Regions from separate parts of the Yersinia aldovae 670-83 genome, predicted to be linked through region 1. Evidence: predicted binding sites of a transcription regulator. Region 1 holds the regulator's gene; each other region holds the start of a gene.

Region 1 (8,315 bases):
CTTTTCGCGATGTTCTGCCCCCAGGAAGCTTTCACAGTAGATTTTATAAGCCTCTTCGGTACCTGATGGGCGGGCGGCAAACCAGCCGTTAGCCGTCATCACTTTCAGGCCGCCAATGGAAGCACCATTACCCGGAGCCGCCGTCAAACGCGCAGTAATGGGGTCACCCGCCAGCGTGCTGGCCTGCACCATTTCTGGCGACAGCTTAGACAGCGCATTTTTCTGTGCTTGCGTTGCCGGAGCCTGAATACGGTTGTAGCTTGGTGCGCCAAAGCGCTTGGCTAAATCATCGTAGTGCTGCTGTGGATTTCTGCCCGTCACCGCCGTAATTTCCGCCGCCAGTAGGCACATAATGATGCCGTCTTTATCCGTAGACCACGGCTTGCCGTTAAAGCGCAGGAAAGATGCCCCCGCGCTCTCTTCACCGCCAAAACCAAAACTGCCATCATGCAGACCCCCGACAAACCACTTAAAACCAACCGGCACTTCCACCAGCTTACGGCCTAAATCAGCCACCACGCGGTCAATCATCGCACTGGAAACCAGTGTTTTACCTACTGCGACATTAGTTCCCCATTGCGGACGATGCCGGAACAGATAATTGATGGCTACCGCAAGATAATGATTCGGATTCATCAAACCCGCTGGCGTGACGATACCGTGGCGATCGTAGTCCGGATCATTGGCAAAGGCTAAATCAAACTTATCACGCAGCGCCAACAAACCTGCCATCGCTGATTCTGACGAGCAATCCATGCGGATCACGCCATCATGATCGAGATGCATAAAGCGGAATGTCTGATCGACGGAATCATTAACCAGCGTCAGATCCAATTTATAATGCTCGCCAATGCGTTGCCAGTAAGCAATACCAGAACCCCCGAGCGGATCGACACCTAATTTCAAACCGGCAGCTTGAATAGCCGGGATATCCACCACATCGGCCAACCCCGCAACATACGGTGTAATCAAATCCTGTGCATGAAAATAGCCCGAGTTCCGTGCGTTATCCAGGGTCTGGCGTTTGACATCAGCTAAGCCTGCACTGATTAACTCGTTCGCACGCTTTTCAATTACCGAGGTTAAATGGGTGTCAGCCGGGCCGCCATTCGGTGGATTATATTTGATGCCACCGTCTTCTGGTGGGTTGTGCGACGGCGTGATAACTATGCCGTCAGCCAGGGCTTTACCTTTACCCTGCGCGTTATAGCAAAGGATGGCATGAGAGATAGCCGGTGTCGGGGTGAAACCATTATCTTCCTGCACCACCACATCCACGCCGTTCGCCGTCAGCACTTCCAGCACCGAGATAAAGGCCGGTTCAGACAAAGCATGGGTATCTTTACCCACATAACACGGGCCGGTAATGCCGTGTTGGTGACGAACTTCTGCGATCGCCTGCGCGATAGCCAGAATATGAGCCTCATTGAAACTGTGGCGCACTGAACTACCACGGTGCCCAGAGGTACCAAATTTGACCGCATGGGCCGAGTTTTTAGCATCGGGTTGCAATACATAATATTGCGACGTCAGTTGGGCAACATTAATCAAATCGCTTTGCTGAGCAGGTTGCCCGGCTCGAGGATGATTGGCCACAGTCACTACTCCCTATAGGCTTTCACTTTCATAGCAGGACAGCTCTGTGCCCAGCGGGAAAGATGGTTTCAATGAAGTCAGACATTCCTGTAGATCAAATAGTCCCGCACACTTTGTCAGTCAAATCCGGCGGGAACTGCATAGCCAGCATGATATGTTGCACCATACTGCGTTTACGCTCGGTATTGGTATTGGTGATAACCCAATATGGCGTACCTGCCACATGCTTAGGTTTGGTGTGTGTCCCGTTTTGCAATAATGTTTGCTGATCACCGGCAAAATAGACCCGGGTGCGGCCATGTAATGATTCAGTCGCCTCCGTAAATGCCTGTGCATCCAGCAAGTACAGTGTTGATAGCACCAACATAAAGCGGTTAACTGACCTGCTTTGCTCCGCATATTCATCGGACAGCAGTAATTCACGTACCGCACGAACCCTATCCTTCGGCACGGGAGCGGTAGCGACTTTTGCTACCGTAGTATTACTGGCAGGCACGTTGGCTGCCATCTGGCCTAGGGTAAACTTCAACATACGCCGTAAAATGTCGGACGCGCTCTCACCAATGTGTTGCGTATGGCTGGCAATATAGCGATAAAGTTCTTCGTCGAGTTCAATAGTTTTCATCTTTATCCAGTACGGTTTCTACTTTCTTATGCATATCTAAGGATTATAAAGTCAAAGCGTGCTGACGAGTACCTTTATCATGGCTTATCGGGATAAATCCCCCGCCCTCGCCTACAATGATGCAATAATCCACATGAACTTGATGATAAGGCGAATAATCGTATAGCAGCACACCTAAGCTCAGTCATGATACCCTAACCACAATATCTCTCAGTATGAACTTCGCCATGAAATTAAACTTCCGCTTACAAAATGCACTTTCTCCTACGCCCGCCCTGCCCATCATCCTGATCCACGGGTTATTTGGTAATCTTGATAACTTGGGGGTTTTGGCTCGCGACCTCCATAAAGACCATAATGTGATTCAGGTTGATTTGCGCGACCACGGGTTATCGCCTCGCTCGCCACAAGTGAATTACCCGGAAATGGCGCAAGATGTATTGGAATTGCTGGATCAGCTTGAAATAGAAAAGGCCATAATTATCGGCCACTCGATGGGCGGAAAAGTCGCGATGGCGATGACCGCACTGGCTCCGGATAGAATCGATAAATTAGTTGTCATCGATATCGCCCCGGTCAATTATCCGGTACGCCGTCATGATCAGATTTTTGCCGCACTGAATGCAGTCAACGCAGCAGGGGTAACTCAACGTCAGGAAGCGGCCCAACTGATGCGTGAGTTTATAAAAGAAGAAGGCGTTATTCAGTTCTTACTGAAATCATTTCAAGGCGGCGAATGGCGCTTTAATGTATCTGCGCTATGGGATCAATATGAGAATATTGTTGGTTGGCAACCAGTACCTGCATGGCCCCACCCCATTTTGTTTATTCGCGGCGAGTTATCCCCCTATGTTCAGGACAGCTATCGTGATGATATTGCCCGTCAGTTCCCGCAAGCTAAAGCGCATGTGGTAGCAGGAACCGGCCATTGGGTCCACGCAGAAAAACCGGACTCGGTGTTACGGGCCATCCACCGCTTTATCGATGCAGAATAATGTTGCGCACCCGGATGTTGATTAAAAATCATACCCTGGGGAAAAGAAATGTATTTCCTGTGGAAAAATTGTGCAAAAAAGAATGAATTAGCCCAATCTAATCACAGTAAAGCATTGTCGTTGCTCGCTTGGCTGGGGTATTATGGCGCGCTATAATTTTGCCGCGGTGTATGGTCGCTGTTCTCAGGCTATAACCGGTGCAAATGCAAATTCAGGCTGCGATATATAGGTTATTAAATGCGCTCTATCTATGCTCTCAACCTGATACGTGTTAACCGAATCGTCAGACAAGGCTCCGTTACGCTTTCTGATGTAAATCCCTTGTAGTAACGCTACCTATGGCAAAAGAACAAACGGATCGCACGACGCTGGATCTGTTCGCAGATGAACGCCGTCCGGGGCGACCGAAAACAAACCCATTATCCCGTGATGAACAGCTTAGAATTAATAAGCGAAATCAACTGCAACGCGATAAAGTCCGTGGCTTACGACGCGTGGAACTGAAGATTAATGCCGATGCAGTCGATGCTCTCAATAGTCTTGCAGAGCTGCGTAACATCAGCCGTAGTGAGCTAATTGAACAGATGTTACTGGCTCAATTAGCGCATGATCACTCTCATGAAGGGTTTTAACCCTACCGGTTACCATGACGGCGTGGCGTAAGTCATTACGCCACGCCAATATCCTCACCGTTGCTTAGAAAGTTTCCCAATTGGCGTTGTTGTCTACCTTAGTGACAGGTGCCATCGCTGTGGGATGCGCCCGAGGCTTCATTGCCGGTTTAACCCGCTCGTCATCCAGGTGTAATTTGAATACCGCCACCGCCCGATTCAATTGTGTTGCCTGTTCTTCCAATGAGGCGGCTGCGCGCGAAGCCTCCTGTACCAGCGCAGCATTTTGCTGCGTCACGCTGTCCATTTCAGCCACCGCCTGCCCGACCTGACTGATACCTTTACTTTGCTCATCAGAAGCCGAGGCTATTTCCCCCATTAAATCAGTCACATTAGTAATCGAACGGACAATTTCATCCATCGTAACTCCCGCACTTTCCACCAACGCCGAACCACTGCTGACACGGTTGACCGACTCATTGATCAAGCCATCAATCTCCTTCGCCGCTTGCGCGCTGCGTTGGGCCAGGTTACGCACTTCACTGGCTACCACGGCAAAACCACGGCCCTGTTCGCCCGCTCTTGCCGCCTCCACTGCCGCATTCAGCGCCAGAATGTTAGTTTGAAAAGCAATGCTGTTAATGACAGTAGTTATGTCAGCTATTTTTCGTGAACTGGCAGAAATCTCATTCATGGTGTTAACCACATCCGCCACCAGCAACCCGCCCTTTTTCGCCGTCGCAGAGGCACTCGCTGCAAGTTGGCTGGCATGATGTGCGTTATCCGCATTGTGTTTTACGGTCGCGGTGAGCTGCTCCATACTCGCTGCCGTCTCTTCCAATGCCGCCGCTTGCTGTTCGGTGCGGGATGACAAATCAGTATTACCGGCTGAAATCTCAGCGGCACCGTGATAAATACCGTCGGTACTGCTACGAATCGTCTGAACCGTGTTCACCAGACTGGTTTGTACATCGCGCAAAAGCGGAAATAACCGCCCAACACAGTTTCGACCAAAATCGGTGATAGGCTGACCAAGCTGACCGGAAGCAATCACCCGGAAATGCTCGCGGATCTCATCCAACGGGCGCACCAGGTTCGCCACCAGATAACGATCCGTCGCTAATAAAATCAACAAGCCAGCAACCAAAGCAGAGATAAGCGTGACGCTACTCACTTTTGTCAGATGTGAGAATTGTTCTTTAGCCACCCCGATAGCTTTTGATGCCGACTGATTAAAGCTTTCTGCCACGGAACCATATTGGCGGCTCAAGGCAGGCACGGTTTTCTTGGCCAATTCTTGATACGCGGCACTATTGTTATCCATCGCGGCCTGATAAAGCGGGGTAACACCCTGCTCAATTAATCCGCTCCATCCATCAATAACCCCAGTGACTAGTACAGGATCAATTTGTGCATGGTCGACAGCTTTAAACTCTGCCAGTTTTTTTTTCAAATTCTCCAGGGCGACATTCGATGATTTCAGTTCTTTGTCTGCATCCGCGATATTACCGTTTTGGCGATAATCCACTGAGCGGGCAAGCCGTGTCACCATACGGAAATACTGATCGGTTCCCTGATTCACCAAATTCATGTTTTCTACCAACACACTGTTCGCATTGGATGATTGTGTTAATTGATTCAGTGATAGCAATGTATAAGCTGATACGCCGCCCCAGAGCAGGCAAAATATGCCAAGAACCCAAAGTAAAGCCACCCTGATGCTAATATTTTTTAAAAACTGCATGTGCGTTCCCCTTATATAACGGATGATTGCCGTTAGAGACTCTGGTGTTATTTGATGACCGAAAAGCAGTAAAGTACGTCCATACAGCTAACGATAGCTCCTTTACCGGCAGACTTTCATCTGACGAATTTCCCCTGGCACCGCAAATTGCAACCATTCGGCTACACAACGGTTATCGGCAACGGCGTTGTAAGGTTGAGTGACTCGCGAAAATTTAATATCGCATAAACTTGATATCAGCCTGATGCTGTTTTCTGGCATTATGTTGCCCTATCGAAATGTGCTATATTATTGGGCATAACGCTCAAAAATCAGCATAACTATTTGAATTTAAAAGGTATTAAGTTATATGGCAACTGTAGGCATTTTCTTTGGCAGCGATACTGGCAATACTGAAAACATTGCCAAGATGATCCAAAAGCAACTGGGCAAAGAGGTTGCTGAGGTTCATGACATTGCCAAAAGCAGTAAAGAAGATTTAGAAGGCTTCGATATTCTGCTGATCGGTATTCCAACCTGGTATTACGGTGAAGCGCAGTGTGACTGGGATGATTTCTTCCCAACCCTGGAAGAGATCGATTTCAACGGCAAGCTGGTAGCATTGTTCGGTTGCGGTGATCAGGAAGATTACGCCGAGTATTTCTGTGATGCGATGGGGACAGTGCGCGATATCATCGAACCGCGTGGTGCTGCTATCGTCGGTCACTGGCCAACCGCAGGCTACCATTTTGAAGCCTCTAAAGGCCTGGCTGATGACGACCACTTTATTGGTCTGGCAATCGATGAAGACCGTCAGCCAGAGTTGACCAATGAACGTGTTCACGCTTGGGTAAAACAGATCAGTGAAGAACTGAATTTGGCCGAGATCGTCGGTTAATTTGGTATATCGGAAACGCTGTGATGGTATCTTTTATATACAATCAGGCGTTTCCGCCCTCTTTTAAGCACGCTTGCTTCGCGTAAAATAATCTCTTTCGCCCTGAATAGCCCACCAAACATGTGTGGCTATGTCTGCCGGGTAAATTTGCTCTGTTAAGCGGCCCACAAATCCGCACCATCATCGGTGTAAAATGAAAATAAACGGCTACAAATTTGTAACTTTATTTGTAGCCACTGTACACTTGAATGATGTGTTATCCCCATTCCTCAACACACTGCATGATTAATCTTACAAAGTGTGCAATTATAACTTTGTTAACAACCACGGTTTTCATTTGGGGCTAGCAGTTCTATAATGAGACGCAATTGAGAATATTGCGCCACGGATGTCATAGGCTGAACAGCCTTAATTTGAATCGATAGTAATAGGACTGAATCCGCATGACTGACAACAACAAAGCCTTAAAAAACGCAGGCCTTAAAGTAACACTGCCCCGGCTCAAAATTCTGGAAGTGTTGCAAAACCCAGCGTGCCATCACGTCAGCGCGGAAGATCTTTATAAAAAGCTGATCGATATCGGAGAAGAGATTGGTTTGGCAACGGTTTACCGTGTGCTGAATCAGTTTGATGATGCCGGTATTGTTACCCGCCATAACTTCGAAGGCGGCAAATCAGTCTTTGAGCTGACGCAACAACATCACCATGATCACCTTATCTGTCTGGATTGCGGCAAAGTGATCGAATTTAGCAATGAATCGATTGAATCGCTGCAACGTGAAATTGCTAAACAACACGGTATCAAACTGACCAATCACAGTCTGTATCTGTACGGCCACTGTGAATCCGGTGATTGCCGTGAAAATGAGTCAGCTCACGACAAAAGATAATGCTGTTTTATCGCGTTAACTTATAAAGATTTTTAAGCACTGCTGAAATATATAACCCGCAATATGGCCGCCTTTCCCGCATGTAACCCGAGATTAGCTCGGTGGGGAGTCAGGTGGTCATTCTTATTTATACCCTTCTCCCTTAGTTACTCTCATTCATCCTATGAACCAGCGCAAGTGCTGTTCAAAATAGTTTATAACCAATTTGTTATTCGCTGGCGGCCTACCTGCAATGACTTTGGGTATAGACCTTGCGACCTGCATAAATTTAACGCAAAAAAAACCCCGGACTCGCCGGGGGAAAGCTATCAACTCAACTTCATTTAATCGACAATTCGTTGAGCTACAAATAAATCAAACAGGAGGTACATCAGACACAGCACTTATAAAGCATCAAACTTTAACCGGTTCAACGCGGCTACTGCGTTTGCCATCCGGGCTGGTCGAGCGGATCAACACCTCACCACTGACCTTAGGCTGCGCGTTGACATCATACTTCTGCCACTGCTTACCACCATCAGTTGAATACTCGATAATCAAGCCAGGCAGAGAGATATTGGCTTCCAACAGCCCGGTAACAATCCGCGCTCCCGGAACCGGCAAGCGATATGACACACCCGCTTTATCCAGTTTTGCCAGTTCGCGCTGGCCCATGATATTGGCAAAACGCTGCCAGTCACTGTCCAATGCTTTAGTATCCACCCAGTGCGTTTCGCCACCTTTATACTCGCGACCCGCTTGATAAGTCTGCTCCCATGATGCGCGATGCCAGGCACGCTCAGCCAATGGCAACACCCGTGGGAAGATCATGTATTCCATCTGCTCATCAGTACGGACGGTTTCATTCCATGACTGACCAGAGATACCCTGTACACCCGGCCACGCTTTATCGCTCTTCGCGCTAAAGTGATTGCCGTCGCGATCCACGGAGGTTTCAGCGTTTTGCGGCATGTTATTGGGAGCGAAACTAAAGACCT
Region 2 (8,315 bases), 2.1 Mb from region 1:
AAACCAGGGTGAAGGGCAATATCCAACATTGGTTCGGGCCGACAATCCAGCGAGCAATATGGGGAACCATCAGGCCAACAAAAGCGATAGGGCCAACCGCAGCGGTAGCGGCACCGCACAGTAGGGTTATAGTGATAACCGACCAGAATTGAGTGCGCCCAATACGGGCACCAATAGCTGCCGCTAAATCATCACCCATATGCATGGCATTGAGTGACCGAGCGAGTAACAGAGCGATCAGGCAGCCGATAAGGATAGCCGGTGCTACAGCCAACACCACGGACATATTTCTGATATCCAGTGAACCCGCTTGCCAGAAACGCATACTGTCGTAGATCTGTGGATGAGTTAGCGATATCCCTGAGGAGATCCCCATCAACACCGCGCCGATGGCGACACCGGAGAGGGTCAGGCGTAAAGGGTTTACCCGGCCACCGCCCAGTGAACCGACCCAATACACCACTAAGGTCGTGACCATTGCGCCGATAAAAGCAGAGAGCATATAACCATAAATGGCATTAACGCCGAAAACGAGGATACCGATAACCACAGCAAAGCTGGCTCCAGCATTGACACCCAGAATACCGGGGTCGGCCAGCGGGTTGCGGGTCAATGCCTGAATCACGGCACCCGATAACCCCAATGCCGCCCCCGCGAGTACACCAATCAGTGTACGGGGCAGGCGTGATTCCAGAATTAAAATGCTGTCTGCATTGCTGTGTTCACCCAGCAAGCTCTGCCAAACCACTGAAAAGGGAATCGCTTTGGCACCGAGTACCAGGCTGGCAGCCATAACAAATAACAGTACTACCACGCTGAGTAACAGTAAAAAACCACGCCTGCGCACTGTTTGAGCACCTGAAATGATTGCTGATGACGGCGATTTTATTGACGATGGATTTGAGGCGTAAGTTGCTGGCATCGTAACTCTTTTTTAATCAATACGTGTTTTTAGTGAACGCGTTTTAGTAAATGATTATCATTATTAATCCAAAGCATATTAGCACGAATTATGACGAGAATGCATCGGTAAAAATCTACCCTTATCGGAGCTAGATCATTGTTTTTATTACCAGATTGACTCTCGCTTTAACCTAAGCAGGGGGCTGGCCTGGTTTTAAGCTATAACCAGACCAACCTCACTGTGAGCCTCTAAACATCCTCTCAATCCTGGTGAGCAAATTACTCGCACTGTAATAATCCAGGCGGAAAGTATCGTAACCGGCCGCGTAGACACGGTGGTGCTCAATGGCCGGAATATGGGCTAGAAACTTATTACTTTTCAAAGCATCAACAGCCGGTTGCTGACCTGAAAACAGTAAAACAGTTTCACCATTCAACCCCTCAGCCAACTTCTCCCCGCCCAACTGAATGATATCTTTACGGTGCCCCATGCTGGTATTCCCTTTTACGGCATCCGGCACATTGGCTAGCGTGAAACCCAATTCTTGCAGCAGTTTTCCCTGTGCCGAGCTGTCAGTCCACAGGTTGGCGGTACTACCAGCGGCCTGATAAACGAAAGCAGAAACCGGCTGTGGTGGCAGAGTAATATTTTGCTTCACTTCATTCACCCGACGAGTAAATTTCGCTATCACTTGTTCAGCATCGGCCTCGTGACCGGTGGCCTGCCCCAGTAATATCGCCAGTTGCTGCCAACTTTTATCATCGTAATTTATCACCAGCGTCGGCGCGATGGCAGATAACTGTTCGTACAACTTCAGCGCGGAATCTCCCCCGGTGGCGGAAATAATAATCAAGTCAGGATTCATTCCGGCAACTGCTTCAGCATTCGGCTCCGTTTGATAAATAGGAACCAGATGCCTGGCTTGTGCGACGTCTGACCATTGCGTAAAGAACCCTTGAGCATCGGCCACCGTGGTATTAGGCATTGTGGCACCACTGGCAATGATGGGGGCGTTAATCGCCAGCAAGGTACCAGTGATAGTAATGCTTGTAGAAACAATACGTTGCGGCTGATGAGTGAGTGTGACCGGCCCTTTGGCTGTTTCAACCGTACGCGACCAGGCTGATGTATTTTCGCTCGCAGTAGAGATGCTGCTTTCTTCCGCTGGTTTACAGCCGGATAACCCTAAAATAAGGCATAGGCAGGCGAATATGGTGAGTAGGAAACATGATGTTTTATGCGAGATCGGGAGCATAACGACGTGTTCTCTTCCTAATTTAAAAATACTGAGACGTAATTTATCACGCCAAACATTAAATGGTAGTAATTATTATTTGCATTTACACTTTTTCCCACTGTTTTATGATGAAAAAAGTTACGGTTCCTGACTGCTCCGTATCCCATTGCCAGTTATGCAAAATACCCGCGGTATTCTATGAATAAAACGGATCCTCACTCACCATTTTTTTCGGATGAAGCAAGAGATGAGCAATAAAAGAAGATAAGTAGATAAGTTTTGTAGTAAATCACCTAATGATGGTTTGATATGAATTTTTGTTATTATTTTATTTTTTACGTCAAATCTAATTTAATTCTGTTATTATAATTTTTGGTAATCTCTGTTCTGTAAATAAATAGATTAATTTTTTAGCTTGTAATTCCACCCGCTAATGGGAAAGGTTATGCCGTATTTATATTCAGAATAAATACATATCTAATTGAAACTAGCGAGAGTTGTTAATCATTTATCTATCAAATAAAGTGATCGTTCATTACACTTTAATAGACTGGATCAATCAATTTATTATTATCGCTCGGTTGTGCTGATCTTTTGCTGTGGTTTTATGCTGTTTTTGCAGTTAGTCTTGGTAATTAATGACTTTTGCCATAGAGATTATCAACGATAAACACCTTGAATTATTAGGGGAATAAATTAAAAAATAAGAAGTAGGGGGATTGCCGTGAGTTTCCTAAAACATATCACCATCAGGATGGCGTTATTATTATTTCTTGTTATATTTTTGTTGTTATGGGGCGACGTCTCAATATTTACATTATTTTCACTTAATCAATTAACTCATTCTTTGCAGGTAAGCGCCAATCAACAGAAGAGTGTGAGTATTATTAATAAAGGTAATAACCAATATTTTCGTGTGGCTACTCGTTTAATCCGAGCGGCAATATATCGTCAAAATGGGGCAACGGCAGATGCTGATCGTGAACTGACTTCGACAGGTGCGGCGCTTAAAAATACCCAAGAGGATTTAGCAAGATTTAAGCTGCAATCCCATGTAGCGATAGACCCCTTACTGGCAGATAAAGCGATCCAAAGTTGGTCTGAATTATTAAGTAATAGGGGGCGAGCCTATGTTTAAGGCGGTCAAAGAAGATCGCTATGAAGATTTTCAACGTGTGTTTAACCACGACTATCCCTCCCTTAGCCGCGAGTTTGGTAGTGCAGTAGAGGGGGACAATTCCGCCGTCGATAAAGCAACCGACGCTGCCAGCTTGCGGGTCGCATTATTGGTTACATGGTGTCAGCAGGCACTACTGGCGGCATTGGTCGCAACCATGAGCAGCATTACTGAAAGCTCACGCCGTATTGCAGATATTATCGGCGTAATAAACAGTATTGCCTTTCAGACAAATATTCTGGCGTTGAATGCCGCAGTTAACGCTGCTCGAACCGGTGAGCAGGGGCGTGGTTTTGCTGTGGTTGCGAGTGAAGTACGTAATTTGGCATAACGCAGTGCGCAGGCTGCTGAGGAAATTGAAGGGCTGATCAGTGATCGGTGTTGCGGGTTGATGTTGGCTCACGACAAGTTGCTGAAGCAGGAGAAACGATGAACAGAGTGACTAATGTAACCGACATTATGGGAGAGATTGCCTCTGCTTCAGATGAACAAAGTCGTGGTATCAGCCAGATTGGTCAGGCGGTGGCAGAAATGGACGGTGTTACCCAGCAAAATGCTTCATTAGTACAAGAGTCTGCTGCTGCCGCCGCTTCGTTGGAAGAACAGGCTCGCCAACTGACAGAGGCTGTTTCTGTTTTTAATCTATCGGATAATAAGCAAGTCGCTTAATGGTGCTCTAAATCTACGATTAATTTTGAGTTATTGAGATTATTTTAATAATAAATAGAAGTATATCCTAAATGATTCGAGTTGCTGACCTCCTGCAACTCGAATCATTTTAGATATAAGTGTAATATCAAACGCGAAATATGAAAGATAGATTATAAATATATGCCATAATTCCCTAACTATAATGAATGTATATTAAGTGATTTTGTATTCAGCAGGGTTATGTTTGTCTTGTTGGGTTTATTTATATGTGTCAGTATCTTAATGTGTATTATTAATTAACAATTTTGGTTTTTTCTATAAATAGTTGAGGGGATTATGATATTTATTAATTTAAACGAAGCGCGTATTTTTGCTCATCGGTGTCAGCATCAGAATGAAATCAACAGTCAAGATGTTATTGACGGTTCTGCATTACAAAATCCGACTAAAGAAGAATTCCCCTTAGCTCAAAAAATGATAGCAGCAACTAATTCTCATATTCAACTGCGTGATCCCACGGGTATTAAAAAAGTGCTCGTTTTTGGTGATAGTCTTTCTGACTCTAAGGGCAGAATGTTAAATAAAACTTTTGGTTTACTTCCATCTGCGTCGCAATATCATCAAGGCCGATTCACCAATGGATTTACGTGGGTTGATTTTCTGACGTCACCACTATATATGAATGTTGAAGTTATCAATAAAGCTGAAGGTGGTGCTGTTTCTGCAAGCTACAGTAAATTAAATCCAACGTTCTGTTTTATGTCTAATTTGTCTAAACAAATTAAAGGGGTTAAGTTTAAAAATGATGATTTAGCTATCATATCCCTTGGTTCAAACGATTATATGACATTCCATAAACGAGATGTTGACAAAGTTATCCGTAGTCAGGAAAAAAATATTAATAGAATGATAAAAAAAGGAGCAAAAAACATAGTGGTTATGGGGATGCCTGACCCTTCAGTTACGCCGGGTGTAAAAAAGATAAAAGATAAGCAGTTCCAAAAAGATATTTCAAATATCGCTAAATCTCATAATTTTAGATTGGAATTCTTGGTTGATAGACTTAATATTGAAAATAAGGATTTAAATATATATTTTTATGATATTAATAAAGACTTGATTGATATCTTGGCTGAAGCGGAAGAGCTGGGGTATGAGAATGAAATGTCATATCACTCGGGATATATTGAATTCGGGAGGAAAAGTAAGTTGAATATTCAGCATGGTTTTTCTTTTAATGATAACTCACACCCATCACAAGAGTTGCATCATGTTTTTGCCACCAAGATAGATGATTTTATAGCTGATAAATTCAGTAAGTCAAATCTCTAACATTATTTATGTAATTGCCTGATATTGTTTTCTCTACAATATCGACAGGCAATTACGTGCAGTAACCATTTGTCTCTCTCTATCGCGCTGAATACTCTGATGCTAGTGGTAAATTGTCATTATTCACTGCCGCTTAACACAAGGGGCAATCTGAAAAGTGGTATTCAGCGTACATCGGATATCGGCTGATTAGAACAGGCGGTATTGTTATACATCTCCTGTTTTTTTTCGATAGTGGGATATTGTGGCCTCTCTTGTTGTTGCAGTAATAAATAGCTGAAGCTGGTAATAATTATGATAACTAACAACAAACTGGCTGACAGACGTCTGCTGTTAAAAATGCGTTGTAGGGAATGGGTTGCACCTGGTATAGGCACCACAGCGTGATTATTCTGAGCTAGTATTGTCACTTGTGTTGCCGCAGTATGTTCATTTTTAGGTGAATTAGCCGCCAGCTCTGCTGCTTCCACTATTTGTCGTGGAGCGGTGGAGGAAAATAGTGCCTGATCGCCGGTCATTGGTTCTGTGGGAGACTCAAGTTCTGCTTCGGCGCTTTTTTCAATAAGTTCGCAAAAGGAGGTGTCCAATAGATAACCCATTTTAGGGATAGTTTGAATAATACGCTGTTGCTTATTTTTGTCGCCCAGTGCCATACGTAAAGTGTGAATAGCATTCGGCAGACTGTTATTGCCAATAACCCGGCGTTTCCATACTAAAGTGGTTAATTGTTCGCGGGATAAAATCTGACCGGCATGTTCCAGCAGCACAGAGATCAGTTTTAATTGGTATTCACCCAAGCGTTTCTGTTCTTGTGTCACTTGGTGAGTGATAAAACCTGAAGTCAAGTCAATTGACCAGTGATTAATGATATAAGTGACGTTTTTCATATTATTCTTTGCACCATCCCAGGGTAAATAGTTGTGGAAATGCTCATCATTATCGGGGGCTAAATGTGTTTTCATTTTGTGAAAAGTAAAGAATAAATCATGGTGGCTTAAAGTGTCTTTAATAAACTGGAGAAGTTGTTGGTTCTATCGGTGATATTGATCATGTGGAAATATTTTAGCGGGTATCTCTCTGCCAATCTCTGCTGCTGAGAGGGCCATTTTTGGTTGTTTTAAAATATTTTTTATTATCAATTTGTTAAGTATTGGCACACATCTTGCCAAATACTGTAGGTGATGACAGTACGGTTCTAATAACTGTATAAAGGACTATCAATGAACAGGAAGAAAGTAACATTTCCGTTGAAAATATGGTTGTTTCTATTGTTAGCCATATTAGCCACTATAACTTTGTTGGGGTGTAATACGTTCTGGGCGAAGTTAAACCGTGAGTTAGTAACGACTGGCAAGTCTTTTGTTCGAGGCGAAAAAACGGTTCAGTTTGTCGAAATTAAGAACATGATCATTACGCTGGACGATAATAAATCGGAGCGTTATTTACAGTTGGAATTAGGGATTGCCACTGGTGATGATGATGATGTTAAGAGAGTGATCGCGATGGTGCCGGTTATTCGTGCAGCGACGGTGAATTTGCTTTCCAATCGCGATTATCAGACAGTTCGTCAAATATCTATTACTGATTTGCGCCGCCAGCTAATGGACGAATATAGAAAAGAATTTGAATATTTAAATTCAGAAATGCCATTTGACGGTGTAGTAATCAGCCGAATGGTGTTCCAGTAATCACTGGAGATAGCCGGGAGTCACCTTAATCCTTTTTTGCTAATCAAGAGGATGTGGTGAAAAATGTCAGAGAGCTATTTTCACCGTCCAGTCTGATCTGCCCTTGAACTTTACAGATTGAGCGGTAGTTTTTGTGCGACTAAAATATCAGCATGGTGTGATAGTGACCGTATTACCTTGTGTTGTGATCGTAACCCATTGACTAGTATGGAGATAGGTCACCCCTTTTAGTATATAACTGATTGAATATTAATCGGTAAATTAAGCATGGCACGACTTGCTTCGCCATAAATTGATTCATGCACAAAGTACATAATTAACTCATTATATTTCAACTGTTATCCCATGATGATCCGTTTTGTAACATTGATATGTGCTACTAAAAAGGGTAAAAACACCGGTGACAAATCTTCAAACTGAATGAAATTGATAAAAATCTGATGGCTGCCAGATTTAACAATTCATATTAGTGCTGCTGTTAAATTAATTATAAATTGCCATGTCAGATTTATATTTACGAATTTTTCTCATTTCATTTTTTATGAAAGTGAAATTTTTGTTTCTAGTTAAGTAACTAAAAAAACTAATAATTAATTAAATTAATTATGGCGAGCCACTCTATTGAGCCTAATGATATTCAATTGTATTAACCCGCGTCATATTGCTACCTGACAGGTTTTTAAATTTCTGGCAAATGAAATAGTTGCTGAAACGGTTTTAGTTCACAGATATTTCCCCTGTCTGCACTCAATCAATTTCCATTGATAAAGATCAACTTAATTAAAAACTCAAAGTTACAAACTATTAACAGAAACCATTCTTTTTATAGGGATATACCCGTTGTTAATCTCGGGTATGTGAACAATAGAATAATAATGACAGGGGAAAAAAACATGCTTTCCCAGCATGGCGTTAACCGTCGTGATTTTATGAAGCTCTGTGCCGCATTGGCGGCCACCATGGGTCTTAGCAGCAAAGCGGTTGCTGAAATTGCCAACACAGTCAGTTCACCCCAGCGCCCGCCGGTTATCTGGATTGGCGCTCAGGAGTGTACTGGTTGTACTGAATCACTGTTACGTTCAACTCACCCGACCATTGAGAACCTGCTGTTGAGTGTTATCTCAATGGAGTATCACGAAGTGCTCTCTGCTGCCTTTGGTGAGCAAGCGGAGGAGAATAAACACCGGGCTATTGAGCAGTACAAAGGAAAATATGTGCTGGTGGTGGATGGGTCGATTCCACTGAAAGACGGTGGAATTTACTGCATGGTGGCGGGTAAACCGATTGTCGAGCATATCCGTGAAGCTGCAGAACATGCGGCGGCCA
Region 3 (8,315 bases), 590 kb from region 1:
AAAGCTTCTATGGAAGTCCCTTCACCACAGGCAGGTGTCGTTAAAGAAATCAAAATTGCGGTCGGCGACACTGTCGCGACCGGCAAACTGATGATGATCTTCGAAGCAACAGGTGCCGCTGCGGCACCGGCTAAAGCGCAAGAGCAAGCAGCGGCCCCTGCTCAGGCTGCGGCTCCTGCGGCCAGCGCTGCGAAAGATGTTGCAGTACCCGATATCGGTGGTGATGAAGTTGAAGTCACTGAAATCATGGTTAAAGTGGGCGACACTGTTGCCGCTGAACAATCATTGATCACCGTTGAAGGCGATAAAGCCTCAATGGAAGTACCGGCACCGTTCGCCGGTATCGTGAAAGAGATCAAAATCAGCACTGGCGATAAAGTCAGCACTGGCTCTCTGATTATGGTATTTGAAGTGGCAGGTGCTGCGGCACCAGCAACTGAGTCAGCTCCGGCAGCGGCACCAACTGCACCGGCGGCCTCTGCTGCCAAAAATGTTGAAGTACCCGACATCGGTGGTGATGAGGTTGAAGTCACAGAAGTGATGGTGAAAGTGGGCGATAAAGTGGCCGCTGAACAATCACTGATTACCGTTGAAGGTGATAAGGCCTCAATGGAAGTGCCAGCACCTTTCGCCGGTATCGTGAAAGAGATCAAAATCAGCACCGGCGATAAAGTGAAAACCGGTTCTCTGATCATGGTGTTTGAAGTGGAAGGCGCGGCTCCTGCTGCTGCACCAGCCCAGCAAGCCGCTCCTGCCGCTGCGCCGGCTAAAGCCGCTGCTGCATCGGCACCTGCTGCCAGCAAAGGCGAATTCGCTGAGAATGATGCTTACGTACATGCAACGCCGGTTATCCGTCGTTTGGCGCGTGAATTTGGCGTGAATCTGGCGAAAGTGAAAGGTACTGGTCGTAAAGGCCGTATCCTGCGCGAAGACGTTCAGGCTTATGTGAAAGACGCGGTCAAACGTGCTGAAGCGGCTCCAGCGGGGGCTACCGGTGGTGGTCTGCCAGGTATGCTGCCTTGGCCGAAAGTTGATTTCAGCAAGTTCGGCGAAATCGAAGAAGTGGAATTGGGTCGTATCCAGAAAATCTCTGGTGCTAACCTGAGCCGCAACTGGGTCATGATCCCCCATGTGACACATTTCGACAAAACCGATATCACCGATCTGGAAGCGTTCCGTAAGCAGCAAAACGACGAAGCTGCCAAGCGTAAGCTGGACGTGAAGTTCACCCCAGTGGTGTTCATCATGAAAGCGGTTGCTGCTGCTCTCGAGCAGATGCCACGTTTGAACAGCTCACTGTCCGAAGATGGTCAGAAGCTGACGCTGAAAAAGTACATCAACATCGGGGTCGCGGTAGATACGCCAAATGGTCTGGTCGTTCCGGTATTCAAGGATGTGAACAAGAAAAGCATCACTGAACTGTCCCGTGAACTGATGGCTATCTCCAAGAAAGCGCGTGATGGCAAGCTGACCGCGGGCGAAATGCAGGGCGGTTGCTTCACTATCTCCAGCCTGGGCGGTATCGGGACAACTCACTTCGCGCCGATTGTTAACGCGCCGGAAGTGGCTATCCTGGGTGTCTCCAAGTCTGCGATAGAGCCAGTCTGGAACGGTAAAGAGTTCCTGCCGCGTCTGATGATGCCGATGTCACTCTCCTTCGACCACCGAGTGATTGACGGTGCTGATGGTGCGCGCTTTATCACTATCATCAACAATATGCTGGCCGACATTCGCCGTCTGGTGATGTAATCGTCAAGGCCGGCTTAGCGCCGGCCTTATTACTATTACAGACAGACAAAAGACAGTTATGAACCGGCTTTGTTGGCTTGTTGCATAAGTCGACAAGGTTGTTGAGACACTCGTCACGCGATGCGGCTTTTCAGTTTATTAACAATTCTGTAAACTGCCGCGTGTCAGTATCCCGGTGTATGAACGGCATTATGAAATTAATTAGCCTAACTAATTAGCCTAAAATACCCGATAGATTTCAAGTTGTAGGAAGGCGGCAAACGAGATAACCCCGATGAGCTTACTCAAGTCAGTGATTCGGGTTAGTGAGAGCAGCTAACGCGCCTACAGTTTGAAAGATGAAGGATATTTCGCCGGACAAACAATTAAGAGGTCATGATGAGTACTGAAATTAAAACTCAGGTCGTGGTACTTGGGGCAGGCCCAGCAGGGTACTCTGCTGCTTTTCGTTGCGCGGATTTAGGTTTAGAAACCATTCTGGTTGAGCGTTACTCTACCCTGGGTGGTGTTTGCTTGAATGTCGGTTGTATCCCTTCCAAGGCGTTGTTGCACGTCGCTAAAGTTATCGAAGAAGCTAAAGCATTAGCTGAACACGGTATCGTGTTTGGCGAGCCAAAAACTGACATTGACAAAGTTCGTGTCTGGAAAGAGAAAGTTATCAATCAGTTGACTGGTGGTTTGGCAGGTATGGCTAAAGGCCGTAAAGTCAAAGTGGTCAACGGTTTAGGTAAGTTCACTGGTGCGAACACCCTGGTTGTTGAGGGCGAAAATGGCCCGACGACCATTACTTTCGATAACGCGATTATCGCCGCTGGCTCTCGTCCAATCCAACTGCCATTTATTCCTCATGAAGATCCACGCGTTTGGGATTCAACGGATGCGCTGGCACTGAAAACCGTTCCTGAGCGCCTGCTGGTTATGGGCGGCGGGATCATCGGTCTGGAAATGGGTACGGTTTACCATGCGCTTGGCTCGAAGATTGATGTAGTCGAAATGGCGGATCAAGTTATTCCGGCTGCTGACAAAGACGTAGTGAAAGTCTTTACCAAACGTATCAGTAAGCAATTCAACCTGATGCTGGAAACCAAAGTGACTGCGGTAGAAGCCAAAGAAGACGGTATCTATGTCACGATGGAAGGCAAAAAAGCGCCAGCAGAACCACAGCGTTATGATGCAGTGCTGGTTGCTATCGGCCGCGTACCTAACGGTAAATTGCTGGATGCAGGTCAGGCTGGCGTTGAAGTTGACGAACGTGGCTTTATCCACGTTGATAAACAACTGCGTACTAACGTGCCACACATCTTTGCTATCGGTGACATCGTGGGTCAGCCAATGCTGGCACATAAAGGTGTTCACGAAGGCCATGTTGCTGCTGAAGTTATCTCCGGCATGAAACATTACTTCGATCCGAAAGTGATCCCATCCATTGCGTACACTGAACCCGAAGTCGCATGGGTTGGTTTGACCGAGAAAGAAGCCAAAGAAAAAGGCATCAGCTACGAAACCTCCACCTTCCCGTGGGCGGCGTCGGGCCGTGCTATTGCGTCTGATTGTGCAGACGGTATGACCAAACTGATTTTCGACAAAGAAACACACCGTATCATCGGTGGTGCAATTGTCGGGACTAACGGTGGTGAACTGTTAGGTGAAATCGGTCTGGCAATCGAGATGGGTTGTGATGCGGAAGATATCGCATTGACTATCCATGCTCACCCAACGTTGCATGAATCTGTCGGCCTGGCAGCAGAAATCTACGAAGGTAGCATTACTGACTTGCCTAACCCGAAAGCGAAAAAGAAATAAGTTTTCGCTGACGCAGTAAGATAATAAGCGGCTCCTGAATAGGGGCCGTTTTGATGAAAATAACCCGATTAATGGCTTACACTGGAAAGTGGGACAAATTTCGATTTCAATCCTCCGAAAGCACGCATTTCTACTTCAATTGTTTCGTTATCTATTGTTTTTATCTCGGTAATCAAGAAAATATTGTGGGGAAGAAATATTCTCGTCTCTTCACTATTTTCTAGCAGGGCTGAAATATCTGTACTGTATGTCATCCCTTTGGGATAATGGATTGTGTATAAGATATTAACCTCTCCATCCTCAAGATTATCCATATTAAAACTCATGGCATACTCCTTCTCCTCGGTCGTGCTAAAGAAATTTTCATTACTGTAGGTTTCCTCCTCTATTACCTGTGTTTCAAAATCAACTTTGTTTCTGACCTCGCCGCGATAAACAACATCAGTATTTTCTGCGCTTAAATGTTTGAACGACCTATTTCTAAGGGAGATATTTATATCTGAATGGCGTTTGAGTGCATTGGTCAATTGTTCTATCTCTATTTTAATTTCTGGCGTGATATTGTTGCTTCGTATGGCATTATTGACTCTGATATAGCCAGCTTCAGTATAGTCTCTGAAGGCAAAGTAATCTTGGAAACTGATTTTTTTATCAGTGTTTAATCTATTATATTTTTCAATCTCATCATGTATATCCAGATTGGTTTCATGCCAAAATCCCTTGCTGTAAATACTTTCCATTTCTTTAATGACGACTTCTATTTCACTTTCCTGAATAGGGCTTCTCCTATGTATGACAGTGAATTTACTTTTTTCAGATTGCTGATAATTATCATCCTCGATATCAGATTCTTTCATACTTGATGTATCATATTCATAGTAAGAATCTGAATCCGAGTCCGAGTCTACATTTGATTCTGAGGTGTCTATGTTTAGACGTTTAATCGGTGGTTCTCCACTAAAACTCGGTGCGTCTGGATCACCTAAAAGATAGCCAATGCTGCCATTAATCCTTTTTAATATCCCTTTGGCTTTCGGTTTTGAGCTCACAGATAATAAGGCCGTTTTTTCTGTATTAGCACTGAGTTTAGGTGCTGTGGAGATTCTGGTGGGGGATGGCGCTTTTGTGGTCGGTTTAATTGGTAGCTTTCCTATGGAAAATTTAAATCCTCTAGGTTGTGGTGTAGGTCCTCCGAATAGAAGACCGAGGCCAACCTCTAAAGCAATTTCTTCATCTGTTCTTGCGGGTAATTTCCCCTCATCTTCGGGCACCTCTTTACATGTATGCCCCCTACGCCATTGACAGTGTTGGTGCTGAAATTCTTTCCAATCTTGCCCCACTCTACGTTTAGGTTCTATTGGTCTGGCGTGGGTATCATTAATAAATAGCATTATTAATGGCAGAGATATCATTGCTATTTTATTCATGCAGTATCCTTTTGTATAGATACAATAACTTTTGCTTTAAATGTTTCTGGCGTGATGACGTTATATTTTTTTCTTGTGTAAATGAATTTTATTTTTTAAAGCGAGGGGAATAAGCTATAGATGATAAAATATAATGGAATTTATAGTAATATTAATATAGAGCCTGAGTGATATTCTTTATTTAGGGATAGAACCCATTACGTAATTGGCTGGGCGAAATATCGAAAGTGCGGCGCAACGCCGTAGCGAAATTCGCCGGGCTGGTATAACCCGCAATAGTTGCCGCTTGATCGATAGTGATCCCTTCTTTCTGGATAGCCAGCATGGCGCGTTTTAAACGGCAATGGCGCAAATATTCAAATACCGTAATGTGGTAGCTTTCACGAAAACGTCGCTGCAAAGTGCTTTGACTCATATTAACCAAACGCGCCAATTCACTCATCGATAGATGGTCTGCCTCGCCACTTTCCAGCCAATCACGTACTTGCTGGATTCGATTCATGCCGCGTAAAGAGACTTTATTTTGCTGTAACGCCTGCTGCTCCAGCGAACTGAATGCTTCGATAATTAAGCCAATACATTGTGTTTCACAATGCAAACGTTCCAGTGGGGTTGAAAAGGGCGGAGCACTCGCTATTTTCTGCGCGATGGCTTGGGCGTGAACTGATGGCCGCCATAAATGAATCGCCAGATGCTGCTGAGTAAAGTTGTATAACGTATCCCAGGAGCCAGCTTGCGGTAATAGATCACCATACAGCCATTCACGGTCAAAGGTGAGGGTCAGAGTGCGCTCATGGCTATTGTTCTTACCGTGGCGAGTAAATAGGGTGTTTTCAGTCAGGGAAACCAGTGAGGCATCGCCCTTTTCCTGCAAATGCAGCTCGTTACCGCCAAATGAGATATGTGCGCTGCCGCTGACCACAATTGCTAGTTTCAGCGCCGGATTGAGCTGATTCTGGGTTTTGATATCGTAGAGGTTAGTCACATTCGCGGTATGCAGGAGCAGATGCGGATTCAAACGTAATACCTGAAAATCGCCATACAAAACCGGATCAGTGGACAATGACTTCGCGCCACTCAGTTGATAGTCGCTGGCCACCAGATTTGACTGTTGCACAATTTGGTCGCGATAAATCGGTTTGGATGACGGGGAAATATTGCGCAACTTGTTTTTCTTCACCGCCGACATGATGGCCTCTCTAAAGATATTCATGTTTTGACAACATTGACTTTATAACAAAGGGTTTTGCTGTTTAGACAAACCTTTTTCCCGATTGCAAATGTAACAATTAGCGCGATGAATTGATAATGAAAATAATTATCAATCTTGTTCGTTTTTGTTGCCCTATGAATAGATTGGCAGAGACTTTCCTCTGCTGACATTGGCTGTGGGCGTTTGCATCGGGGAAAGTGTAATGAAAGTAAAATGGCAGCGGCGCTCTCTGACGACCTTAGCGAGCTTGATTGGTCTTTGTATTTCGACTCCGCTTTGGGCGCAGACACAAGATACCACTCAGGCAGGGTCTGATACAGCCGCAACACAACAACAAGAAACAACGGCTAGCGACAACAAAGCAGCCACCGGCGATACTTTGGTGGTCACGGCCCAGCAGCAAGTCCGTCAGGCACTTGGCGCATCGACTATCACGGCGGAAGATATCCGCAAACGTCCTCCAGCTAATGATTTGTCTGAAATTATCCGTACCATGCCAGGTGTTAACTTGTCCGGTAACTCGGCCAGCGGTCAGCGCGGGAATAACCGTCAGATTGATATTCGTGGCATGGGGCCTGAAAACACCCTGATTATGATTGATGGTATTCCGGTGTCGAGCCGCAATGCCGTGCGTTATGGCTGGCGTGGTGAGCGTGATACCCGTGGTGATACCAACTGGGTACCGGCAAATATGGTTGAGAAAATCGAAGTGTTACGTGGGCCTGCTGCCGCGCGCTACGGTAATGGTGCCGCTGGTGGCGTGGTGAATATCATCACCAAACAGCCAGATAAAGAACTGCATGGCAGTTGGAATGCTTACATGAATCTGCCGCAGCATAGCGAAGAAGGCGCGACTCGTCGTACTGACTTCAGCCTGTTGGGGCCACTTAGTGATACCGTCAGTTTCCGTTTATACGGTGGATACAATAAAACTGATGCTGATGATTGGGATATTAACCAAGGCCATGAATCTGCCCGAACCGGTAATCAGGCTGGCACATTGCCTGCTGGGCGTGAAGGGGTTCGTAATAAAGATATCAACGGGTTACTGCGTTGGGAGTTTGCGCAGGGCCAATCCCTGGAGTTCGAGGCAGGTTATAGCCGTCAGGGGAATATTTATACCGGTGATACACAAAATACTAACAGCAATGCCATTGTTCGCAGCTTATATGGTGCTGAAACCAACGTGATGTATCGTGAGAATTTCTCGTTAACGCACCGTGGTTTTTGGGATAACGGTGTTAGTTCAACCTCTTATGTTCAGTATGAACAAACTCGTAACTCGCGTATCAATGAAGGATTAGCCGGCGGAACTGAGGGAATATTTTCTAACAACGGCTTTAACACTATTAAGCTGGACAACTATCTGGCCCATTCCGAGGTTAACCTGCCATTTGAGTTAGGGGTTAATCAAGTGCTGACTGTCGGTGCGGAATGGAATGACCAGAAAATGAATGACCCGACTTCCAACACCCAGACGACAACTGAGGGTGGCAGTGTCAGTGGTTTAACGGGAACAGGCCGAAATACGCGCACCTCAGCACAGATAGCCTCAGTGTTTGTTGAAGATAATATCGAGCTGACAGACACCACAATGCTGACCCCCGCGCTGCGTTTTGACCATCACAGCACCGCAGGGAGCAACTGGAGTCCGGGGTTAAACCTGTCACAAGAACTGGGCGATTACTTCACCATCAAAATGGGCATTGCCCGCGCCTATAAAGCGCCAAACCTCTATCAAACCAACCCCAATTATCTGCTGTATAGCCGTGGTCAGGGTTGCTATGGCGGCGGCGGTAGCTGTTACTTGATGGGTAATGACGATTTATCAGCAGAAACCAGCGTCAACAAAGAGATCGGTTTCGAATTCCATGATGATGGCATTATTGCGGGTATCACTTATTTCCGTAACGATTACCGTAATAAGATTGAGCCAGGTTTAGTTTCCCTGGGAACGGCCAATGGCGGCAGCGGAACTTATGCTAATTCCGATATTTTCAAATGGGAAAATGTGCCGAAAGCGCTGGTTGAAGGGCTGGAAGGTAACCTGACGGTACCCTTCACTGACACGGTGCAATGGAGCAGCAACCTGACTTATATGCTGGAGTCGAAGAACAAAACTA
Region 4 (8,315 bases), 1.0 Mb from region 1:
GCCCGAACAAACAACATATCTGGGACAAAGCCTTTATTGGTGGTTCTCTGGTCGCCACATTTACCCAAGGAATGGTTGTTGGTGCATTTATTAATGGATTTCCAGTAACAGGTCGTAGCTATAGTGGCGGGCCGTTTGACTGGTTTACTCCTTTCGCGCTGTTCTGCGGCCTCGGTTTGGTAACCGCCTATGCCCTACTCGGTTGTACCTGGCTCATTATGAAAACTGAAGGCCATGTACAGGAAGTGATGCATAAGCTGGCAACACCTCTCACACTCTTTATGCTACTGATTATTGCCGTTATCAGTCTGTGGACGCCGCTGGCGCATCCGCAGATTGCAGCGCGCTGGTTTACCCTACCAAACGTGTTCTGGTTCCTGCCCGTTCCTGTATTGGTATTGCTTGCCAGTGCAGCCTTACTGCGCTCAGTTCGCCGTGGTGCGCATTACGCACCTTTCTTATTAACCTTATTGTTGGTCTTCCTGGGATACAGCGGCCTTGGCATTAGCATCTGGCCCTACCTTATTCCGCCGTCTATTACCCTGTGGCAAGCTGCCGCTCCACCACAAAGTTTGGGATTCATGTTAGTCGGCGCGTTATTTATTATTCCCATTATTCTGGTTTATACCTTCTGGAGCTACTACGTGTTCCGCGGGAAAATCAATCATGACCAAGGTTACCACTGAGTTTACGTCAGCCATTCGTGTCAGGGCGGGGTGCCGACCCTGATACTTTTCTAAGAACAGTGAGTTGGAATGAATATGAGTGACACTAATATACGTGAAAATAAGGCGGTAGCATCACAGCCCTCCCCCCATGCCGCTGAACAGGTAAAAGCTCCGTGGTGGAAAAAAGTCGGCTGGTTGGTGGTCATTTGGTGCGCTAGCGTATTGGCATTATTGGCCGTCTCTATGCTGTTTCGTATGATGATGACAGCCGCAGGAATGAAGTCTCATTAGCTCTAACACTTCAGCACCAAAAACGGTAAAGTAGCGGCGTTGATTGGTCAAAGGATTCCCGCTTTATGAGACGTTACCTGATCCCATTAGTTAATCAGATTGCCATGCTGATGATACTGCTGGGTATGCTTGGGCTGGCTGGCATGACCATTTCGTCATGGATGGCACAAAGCATTCAGGGTAATGCACATGCCATCAACAAAGCAGGCTCGCTGCGAATGCAAAGTTACCGACTGCTTTCGATGGTTCCGCTTGATGAAAATGACTTGTCTTATCTGGTGGCGTTAGAGCAAGACAAAACCAGCAGTGATTTACAGCAAGCGTTGCAGCGAGAAGGGCTAAACAGCCAGTACCGGCAAATAGAGCAGTATTGGCAGACCACACTCAAACCCCAATTACAGCAGGCCAGGCACCCTGACGAGGTTGCAGCCAGTGTTGCCGACTTTGTCCACCAGCTTGATGCCCTGGTGCTCGCCATAGACCACAAAACTGAGCAACGCCTACTGCTGGTCACCCTGATTCAGTTGGTATTTATTGTACTAACACTGGGGCTTCTGCTGGTCACTATCTATTATCTGCGCCGCCGCTTACTCAGCCCGTGGCTGCAATTGATCTCAATGGCTCATGCGATTGGACGAGGTGATTTTAGTCAACGCTATAGGTTGTCCCATCAACGCGATGAGATGGGGATGTTGGGTATCGCATTAAATCGCATGTCGCAGGAATTATCATTAATTTACAGTGACTTGGAAAAGCGCGTCACTGAAAAAACCGCCGATTTACAACAGAAAAACCAAGTACTGGCTTTCCTTTATCATAGTAGCCGTCAATTACACACAAACCAGCCATTGAGCGAACGCTTGATCCCAGTGATTGAACAATTACAGGCGCTTACACCGTTGGAAAATGTGCAAATCTGTTTGTATGAAAGTCATCTATACCGCAATCAGCTCAACCACTTTACCGATGGTGAGAACCTGCCACCACAACATCGCCCGACTCAATTAACTGTCGAAGGCCCTTACGTTCCATTAAACCGTGGCATGTCATGGGAGTCCCTGAGCTGGAGCTTGAGTGATAAGCTCGGTCAATATGGTTTGCTCCTGGCAAAACTTCCCACGGATAAGCCACTCAATTCGGATCAACAACAACTGGTTAATATGCTGGTTGAGCAGCTGACCAGCACGCTGGCGCTGGAAAGTCAGGCACGGCACCAACAGCAACTCCTGCTAATGGAAGAGCGATCGGCCATTGCGCGGGAATTGCATGATTCTATCGCTCAATCCTTATCTTGCCTGAAAATACAAATTAGCTGCCTACAGATGCAGACTCCGGATTTACCGGAAGCAAGTAAGCTACTGATGCAGCAAATGCGGGATGAATTAAACGTTGCCTACCGCCAGTTACGTGAATTACTCACCACTTTCCGCCTAAAACTTAATGAGGCAACACTTCAAGCCGCGCTACAAAAATTGGTGAATGAATTCAGTGAGCGGGCCGCGCTAAAAATTGAACTCAGTTTTAGCCTTCCCTCCGATGGGGTACCAGACCATCAAGCTATCCACATGGTCAATATTGCCCGTGAAGCGCTGAATAATATCTACAAACATGCACATGCCAGCGAAGCGCGGGTCGAAGTGACCCGCATCCAAGGCGATGTGGTGATGTCGATTCGCGATAATGGCTGCGGGATTGGTCAGGCCAGCGAGCGGCCTAATCATTACGGTTTGATAATTATGCAGGATCGCGCCAACAGTTTGCATGGGCACTGTGATATTCGTCAGCGAGAAAATGGGGGTACTGAAGTCCGGGTGCAATTTACCCCAGATAACGATGACCTCGACTGATTACCTGTGGAAAATGGTAAAACAAGCCATTTATCACGTTCTGCTTCATAAGACATATTCACCAGACGGTAAATTTAGCTGGAATCATTCAGCATACGTGCGGCGATAATCAATAATTCGTTACTCATGCCCTCTTCTCATTCACGGATATATCGGCTGACGCTGGTCTGCAAGAGGAATAATGTTAAGCCGCTGGGAATATATCAGACAGAAAATAGAAATTAAAATATATATTTCAATCAGATAACTAAAACCCATACATTATTGGTTCTAACCGATTGATGCGTTACAACTGAAATTAGCGATATTTAAATACTTCTTAATAGAGCACTTTGCCGTTAGACGCACATTTTAAGCGGTGATAAGATCGCTCACATTAATTTATTGGCATAAACTTTATCTCCCGCATATTCATGTCAGAGAAGAAGTTGATCTTGCCGTTTGCCGTCTCTTCAGGAGTGATTCATGCCATTGGCAATTATCGCACTTACCATTGCTACTTTTGGTATTGGTACCAGCGAATTTGTGATTATGGGGTTGTTACCGGAAGTCGCCAGTGACCTGAGTGTCAGCATTCCCAAAACCGGCATGTTGGTTTCAGTTTACGCGATGGGCGTGGTTATCGGTGCCCCTCTTTTAGCGATTGCCACGGCCCGCATCCCACGAAAATCCACACTGCTGGGTTTAATCGTGTTGTTTATTCTCGGCAATATCCTGTGTGCACTGGCTGAAACCTATAATCTGTTAATGATGGCACGCATTATTGCGGCCCTGTGTCATGGCACCTTCTTCGGCCTGGCATCGGTGGTCGCAACTGACCTGGTGCAACCCAATCGCCGGGCTCGAGCCATCGCTCTGGTCTTTATGGGGGTGACACTGGCTAATGTACTCGGTGTTCCGCTAGGTACCGCTATCGGGCAGGCTTTCGGTTGGCGTGCCGCTTTCTGGGGCGTTAGTGCGATTGGGATTGTGGCAATTATTGCCGTGGTTGCCTGGCTGCCGAATAATATTCCAATGAAGCGAATTAGCCCGAAATTAGAATTTAAAACCCTGATGCAAAAGAAAGTACAAACGGCTCTGCTGCTATCTGTGTTAACCAATACCAGTCTGTTTACTGTATTTACCTATATTGCCCCCTTACTGCGCGATGTGACGCAGGTTTCTGAACATGGGGTGACTGTGGTTTTATTAATTCTCGGTGTCGGCTTGTCAATCGGCAGTGTACTGGGTGGCCGCTTGGGTGATAAAAACTTGGTCGGCTCAATGACTCGCCTGATAGCCATTTTGATAGGTATTCTACTGGCATTGCATTACACCATTGGTTTTTACTTACCGGCAGTGCTGACCTTGTTTATCTGGAGTATTGTGGCTTTTGCCCTTTGCCCAATGTTACAACTGTTAGTCGTCGATCAGGCCCGAAATGCCCCCAATCTGGCCTCCACCTTTAACCAAAGTGCGTTTAATTTAGGCAATGCATTAGGTGCCTGGCTTGGTGGTTCATTACTGGCATTTGGCGTGCGATTAGAACAGCTACCGCTTGCCGCGATGGTGGTCATGGCGATAGCGTTAGTCACCATGCTACGTTTAAGTATGCATTTCAGGCGAACCGCAGTAGTGCAATCTATCAGTTAACCCGTTGACACATTTTGCCCTGCACACCTGCGGGGCAACGATACCCTGCCGTTTCCTTCACACTTATCTTATGCAAATAATTATCATTAACATTAGTTGGTGGTATAGTTTAGCGCTCTATAAGCCATGCCTATGCTGGCTAACGGCCAAGAAATAGAACACCAATAAGATAAGAAGGATAAACTGTGACTTTGGAATCCACCGCAGCAAAACCCCTACACCGCCCAACGCCCCCGCGTCTGGTTCAGGTAAAAAGGATCGAAGACACCTCACCACATTTGCGCCGCATCACATTTCATAGCCCGACATTGCATGATTACCCGGCAGATTGTGCCGGCGCTCATCTGAAGATTTTCTTACCCTTAGCCCATCAGACACAACCTGAGTTACCGGCACCTGGCGAAAAAGGCCCAATCTGGCCCGCGGCTGATATTCGCCCAATTGTGCGCACCTATAGCGTTCGAGCCGCCCGCCCGCAACAGTTAGAAATAGATATTGAGTTTGTAATGCATGAAAGCCGTGGCCCGGCGGTAGATTTTGCCCGTCATGCTAAAGCAGGAGATTGGATAGGGATAACGAACCCCGGTGGGCCGGATACCCTGTTGCCCTGTGCCGCCTATAGCTATCTGGTAGGAGATCCCTCTTCACTCCCAGCCATTGCCGCCCTGCTGGAAACACTGCCTACTGACGCGCAGGGTCATACCATCATTCGTGTGGATAGCCCGCAGGATGTGCTAGACCTGATAAAACCTGTCGGTATGGCATTAAGCTGGGTGATTGGCGGAACCGAGAAGACAATCGATGTGGTTAACCAATTCTGTACTCTGGATTTGCCAATGGATAAGGCCGCTTTCTGGTTGGCAGGCGAAGACAAAATGGTGGTGCAACTGCGCCGCTATCTGCGTCGTGAAAAAGGCTGTCAGCGCCAGCAACTCTATGCGATACCCTATTGGCGTGAGGGGATGACAGAAGAAATTTATCATCAGAAACGCCATGAAGTTATGGACAACATTGACAGCTAGAATGTATTAATACCTATAAAATCAATGGGCATAATCTTGTGATGCCCATGTTATTCGCCTTCCCCCCGCCTGCATCGCAGTTAAAAGCTTGTAAATTTCCTGCGACAATTCCCTGTTATTTGTTAGTCTTATAGCTATATTGCCTGCAATATGGCGCTTAATTATCATTAAATGGGTCTAATGCCTGTTTAATACAGTAAAGTTATTAGGAGCATTCTCAAAATGAAGTCGCAACATGATCCTGGCCGATCTAAATCTCGCCATCACGAATACTCCCTTATCCTGCCTATTATTGCGCTGGTTATTCTTAATATCTGGGGTGATACCAGCAATTTTGCTGCCGTCATCGTTATTAACCTGATTGCCCTGGTCGGTATCCTGAGCAGTGCTTTCAGTGTGGTACGTCATGCTGACGTTTTAGCACACCGTTTGGGTGAGCCTTATGGTTCCTTGATCCTCAGCTTGTCAGTGGTGGTACTGGAGGTCAGTTTGATCTCGGCAATGATGGCGACAGGCGATGCTGCCCCCGCGTTGATGCGCGATACGCTCTATTCCATCATTATGATTGTTATCGGCGGCCTGGTCGGGGTTTCGCTGTTGCTGGGTGGGCGCAAATTTGCCACCCAACACGTTAATCTGGTGGGGATCAAACAGTACCTGATGGCTATCTTCCCATTGGTTATCATTGTCTTGGTCTTACCGAGCACCCTGCCGGGCGGTAACTTCAGCGTCGCACAATCGTTGGTGGTTGCCGCCATTTCCGCTGCCATGTACGGCGTGTTCCTGCTAATTCAAACTAAAACGCACCAAAGCCTGTTTGTCTACGAACATGAAGATGAAGGTGATGACCCAAGCGATCCGCATCACGGTAAACCCTCGTCGCACAGCAGTGCGTGGCATACTTTCTGGCTGTTGATACATCTGGTGGCCGTTATTGCCGTCACCAAATTTGATGCCAACCCACTGGAAGCGCTACTGACTGAACTCAATGCGCCCGCTAAATTCACCGGCTTCCTGATTGCCTTGCTCATCTTGTCACCGGAAGGCTTGGGCGCATTAAAAGCGGTCTTGGCTAATCAGGTACAGCGCGCAATGAACCTGTTCTTTGGCTCAGTGCTGGCAACAATCTCCCTGACGGTTCCTGCGGTTACATTAATAGCGGTATTGACCGGGCAGGAGCTTAATTTTGGCCTCGAAGCACCGCATATAGTGGTCATGGTCAGCGTGTTGATTCTGTCGCAAATCTCCTTCTCTACCGGCAGAACCAACGTGCTCAACGGCACCGCTCATCTGGCACTGTTTGCCGCGTATATGATGACGATTATGTTGTAGCGACGATTAATGAATAGCAAAGGGCAAGCGTTTATCGCGCTTGCCCTTTTTTATGGGGTCATCCATTCATAACCTTGAGTTATGAATAGGCGTTTAGGGTTCGCTGGCACAGCTCAGAGCGCACACAGTCCTGTTTATCGAAGCGAATAATGCCGATCATTTCATCCTCGGCAAAACGCTCCAATGCATCGCTAAGACCTGATTTCACCCCACGCGGCAGATCGCATTGGGTAATATCGCCATTAACAATGACCGTAACATTCTCACCCAGGCGGGTCAGAAACATTTTCATTTGGCTGGCGGTGACGTTTTGTGCCTCATCGAGGATCACCACCGCATTCTCAAAGGTACGCCCGCGCATGTAAGCGAAAGGCGCGATTTCCACTTTACCGATTTCCGGTCGCAGACAATATTGCATGAACGAGGAACCGAGCCGGCGCAGCAAAATGTCGTACACCGGGCGGAAGTAAGGCGCGAATTTTTCAGAGATATCACCGGGTAGGAACCCCAGATCCTCATCTGCCTGTAGCACCGGTCGCGTCACAATAATCCGTTCAACCTCTTTGTGAATGAGTGCTTCTGCTGCCTTGGCAGCGCTGATAAAGGTTTTACCACACCCCGCTTCACCGGTGGCGAAGATGAGCAGCTTACTGTCTATGGCTGATAAGTAATGACTTTGAGCTTCGGTACGTGCCTGAATAACGGAGGTATCGCGGCTATCCCGCGCCATACCTATTGATTCAACACCGCCCATTTGCACTAACGATGTCACGTTTTCTTCCTCACGCTGACGATGACTACGTGAATCACGTCTAATCACGCGTTTCGCTTCACGACGAGCTTTGATCACTGCTTTCTGTCTTCCCATAGTGGCACCTTACAGTTTGATTCAACTATCGCAGCAGGAAAGCCCGCGCGATTATATCCGCCATACTTCAAGCTACATATGTTGGCTGCTCTTTAATTACTGACTGCCGCCTTGCTGCACTCGAATTATTTTGGGTATATGTTTCACATACGGATGAGGTTCTGGCTTCCTTTGCAGCCAATACTAGCGATAAAAATGCGAATAATGTCAGCATCCAACCTGATGGTCGGATGAAAACAATATCGCAACGGGAGTGATTGCATGACACAGATACGGGGAATAACGACAAGACTGAAAATAATAGAGTAGAAGTCAATAAAGAGGGTAATACTGGAATTTGAGAGTCGGCGTTGAAGCCCTCGTAACAACGAGTCGATTGAGTAAAACCTTTGTTTTGTCTTAACAGCCCAATCATGGACTCTACCATTAGCGATCCCCGCAGTGATAAACATCAGCCTAAGCTATGCACCGTGTGAAAAATACCGCCGTATGATTACAGTATAATGACACTCTTAAGTTTCGCGAGATGAAAATGTAAAAAAATATAATTTCTTTATGTGCTCACTTTTAACTCTAATTGTTTTATAGATCGTGCTATAGCTAAGCTAATTATTTCGCCTTTACACCTTTTTATCTATTATTAGCTTTATTTAGA

Evidence for each region. The regulator Fur, encoded in region 1, represses iron uptake genes when iron is present. The targets are predictions, from matches to a motif close to ATAATAATGAGAACNACTATCAA.
Region 2: a site for Fur is predicted at 2,222-2,244, ahead of fepB (Fe2+-enterobactin ABC transporter substrate-binding protein). Genes of this name have one in related genera too.
Region 3: a site for Fur is predicted at 6,282-6,304, ahead of AT01_RS15925 (TonB-dependent siderophore receptor). Genes of this name have one in related genera too.
Region 4: a site for Fur is predicted at 4,509-4,531, ahead of AT01_RS03235 (siderophore-interacting protein). Genes of this name have one in related genera too.

The regions. Positions count from the first base shown of each region.
Region 1 covers NZ_CP009781.1:4,133,802-4,142,116, reverse strand. Annotated here, with positions in the region: gene pgm (phosphoglucomutase (alpha-D-glucose-1,6-bisphosphate-dependent)) at 1-1,596, opposite strand, end outside; gene seqA (replication initiation negative regulator SeqA) at 1,691-2,221, opposite strand; gene ybfF (esterase) at 2,449-3,216, shown strand; gene ybfE (LexA regulated protein) at 3,555-3,848, shown strand; gene AT01_RS18600 (methyl-accepting chemotaxis protein) at 3,913-5,571, opposite strand; gene fldA (flavodoxin FldA) at 5,921-6,448, shown strand; gene fur (ferric iron uptake transcriptional regulator) at 6,892-7,338, shown strand; gene AT01_RS18585 (beta-N-acetylhexosaminidase) at 7,732-8,315, opposite strand, start outside.
Region 2 covers NZ_CP009781.1:2,051,029-2,059,343, reverse strand. Annotated here, with positions in the region: gene fepD (Fe(3+)-siderophore ABC transporter permease) at 1-922, opposite strand, end outside; gene fepB (Fe2+-enterobactin ABC transporter substrate-binding protein) at 1,140-2,159, opposite strand; gene AT01_RS22660 (Tar ligand binding domain-containing protein) at 2,866-3,279, shown strand; partial or broken gene AT01_RS22655 (methyl-accepting chemotaxis protein) at 3,449-3,987, shown strand; gene AT01_RS09385 (SGNH/GDSL hydrolase family protein) at 4,306-5,301, shown strand; partial or broken gene AT01_RS22585 (winged helix-turn-helix domain-containing protein) at 5,861-6,188, opposite strand; gene AT01_RS09375 (flagellar basal body-associated FliL family protein) at 6,522-6,989, shown strand; gene hybO (hydrogenase 2 small subunit) at 7,865-8,315, shown strand, end outside.
Region 3 covers NZ_CP009781.1:3,539,675-3,547,989, forward strand. Annotated here, with positions in the region: gene aceF (pyruvate dehydrogenase complex dihydrolipoyllysine-residue acetyltransferase) at 1-1,749, shown strand, start outside; gene lpdA (dihydrolipoyl dehydrogenase) at 2,128-3,552, shown strand; gene AT01_RS15915 (ADP-ribosyltransferase) at 3,621-4,979, opposite strand; gene AT01_RS15920 (AraC family transcriptional regulator) at 5,161-6,168, opposite strand; gene AT01_RS15925 (TonB-dependent siderophore receptor) at 6,395-8,315, shown strand, end outside.
Region 4 covers NZ_CP009781.1:698,523-706,837, forward strand. Annotated here, with positions in the region: gene cydB (cytochrome d ubiquinol oxidase subunit II) at 1-686, shown strand, start outside; gene AT01_RS03220 (DUF2474 domain-containing protein) at 762-959, shown strand; gene narX (nitrate/nitrite two-component system sensor histidine kinase NarX) at 1,025-2,806, shown strand; gene AT01_RS03230 (MFS transporter) at 3,272-4,438, shown strand; gene AT01_RS03235 (siderophore-interacting protein) at 4,624-5,460, shown strand; gene chaA (sodium-potassium/proton antiporter ChaA) at 5,683-6,792, shown strand; gene phoH (phosphate starvation-inducible protein PhoH) at 6,872-7,660, opposite strand.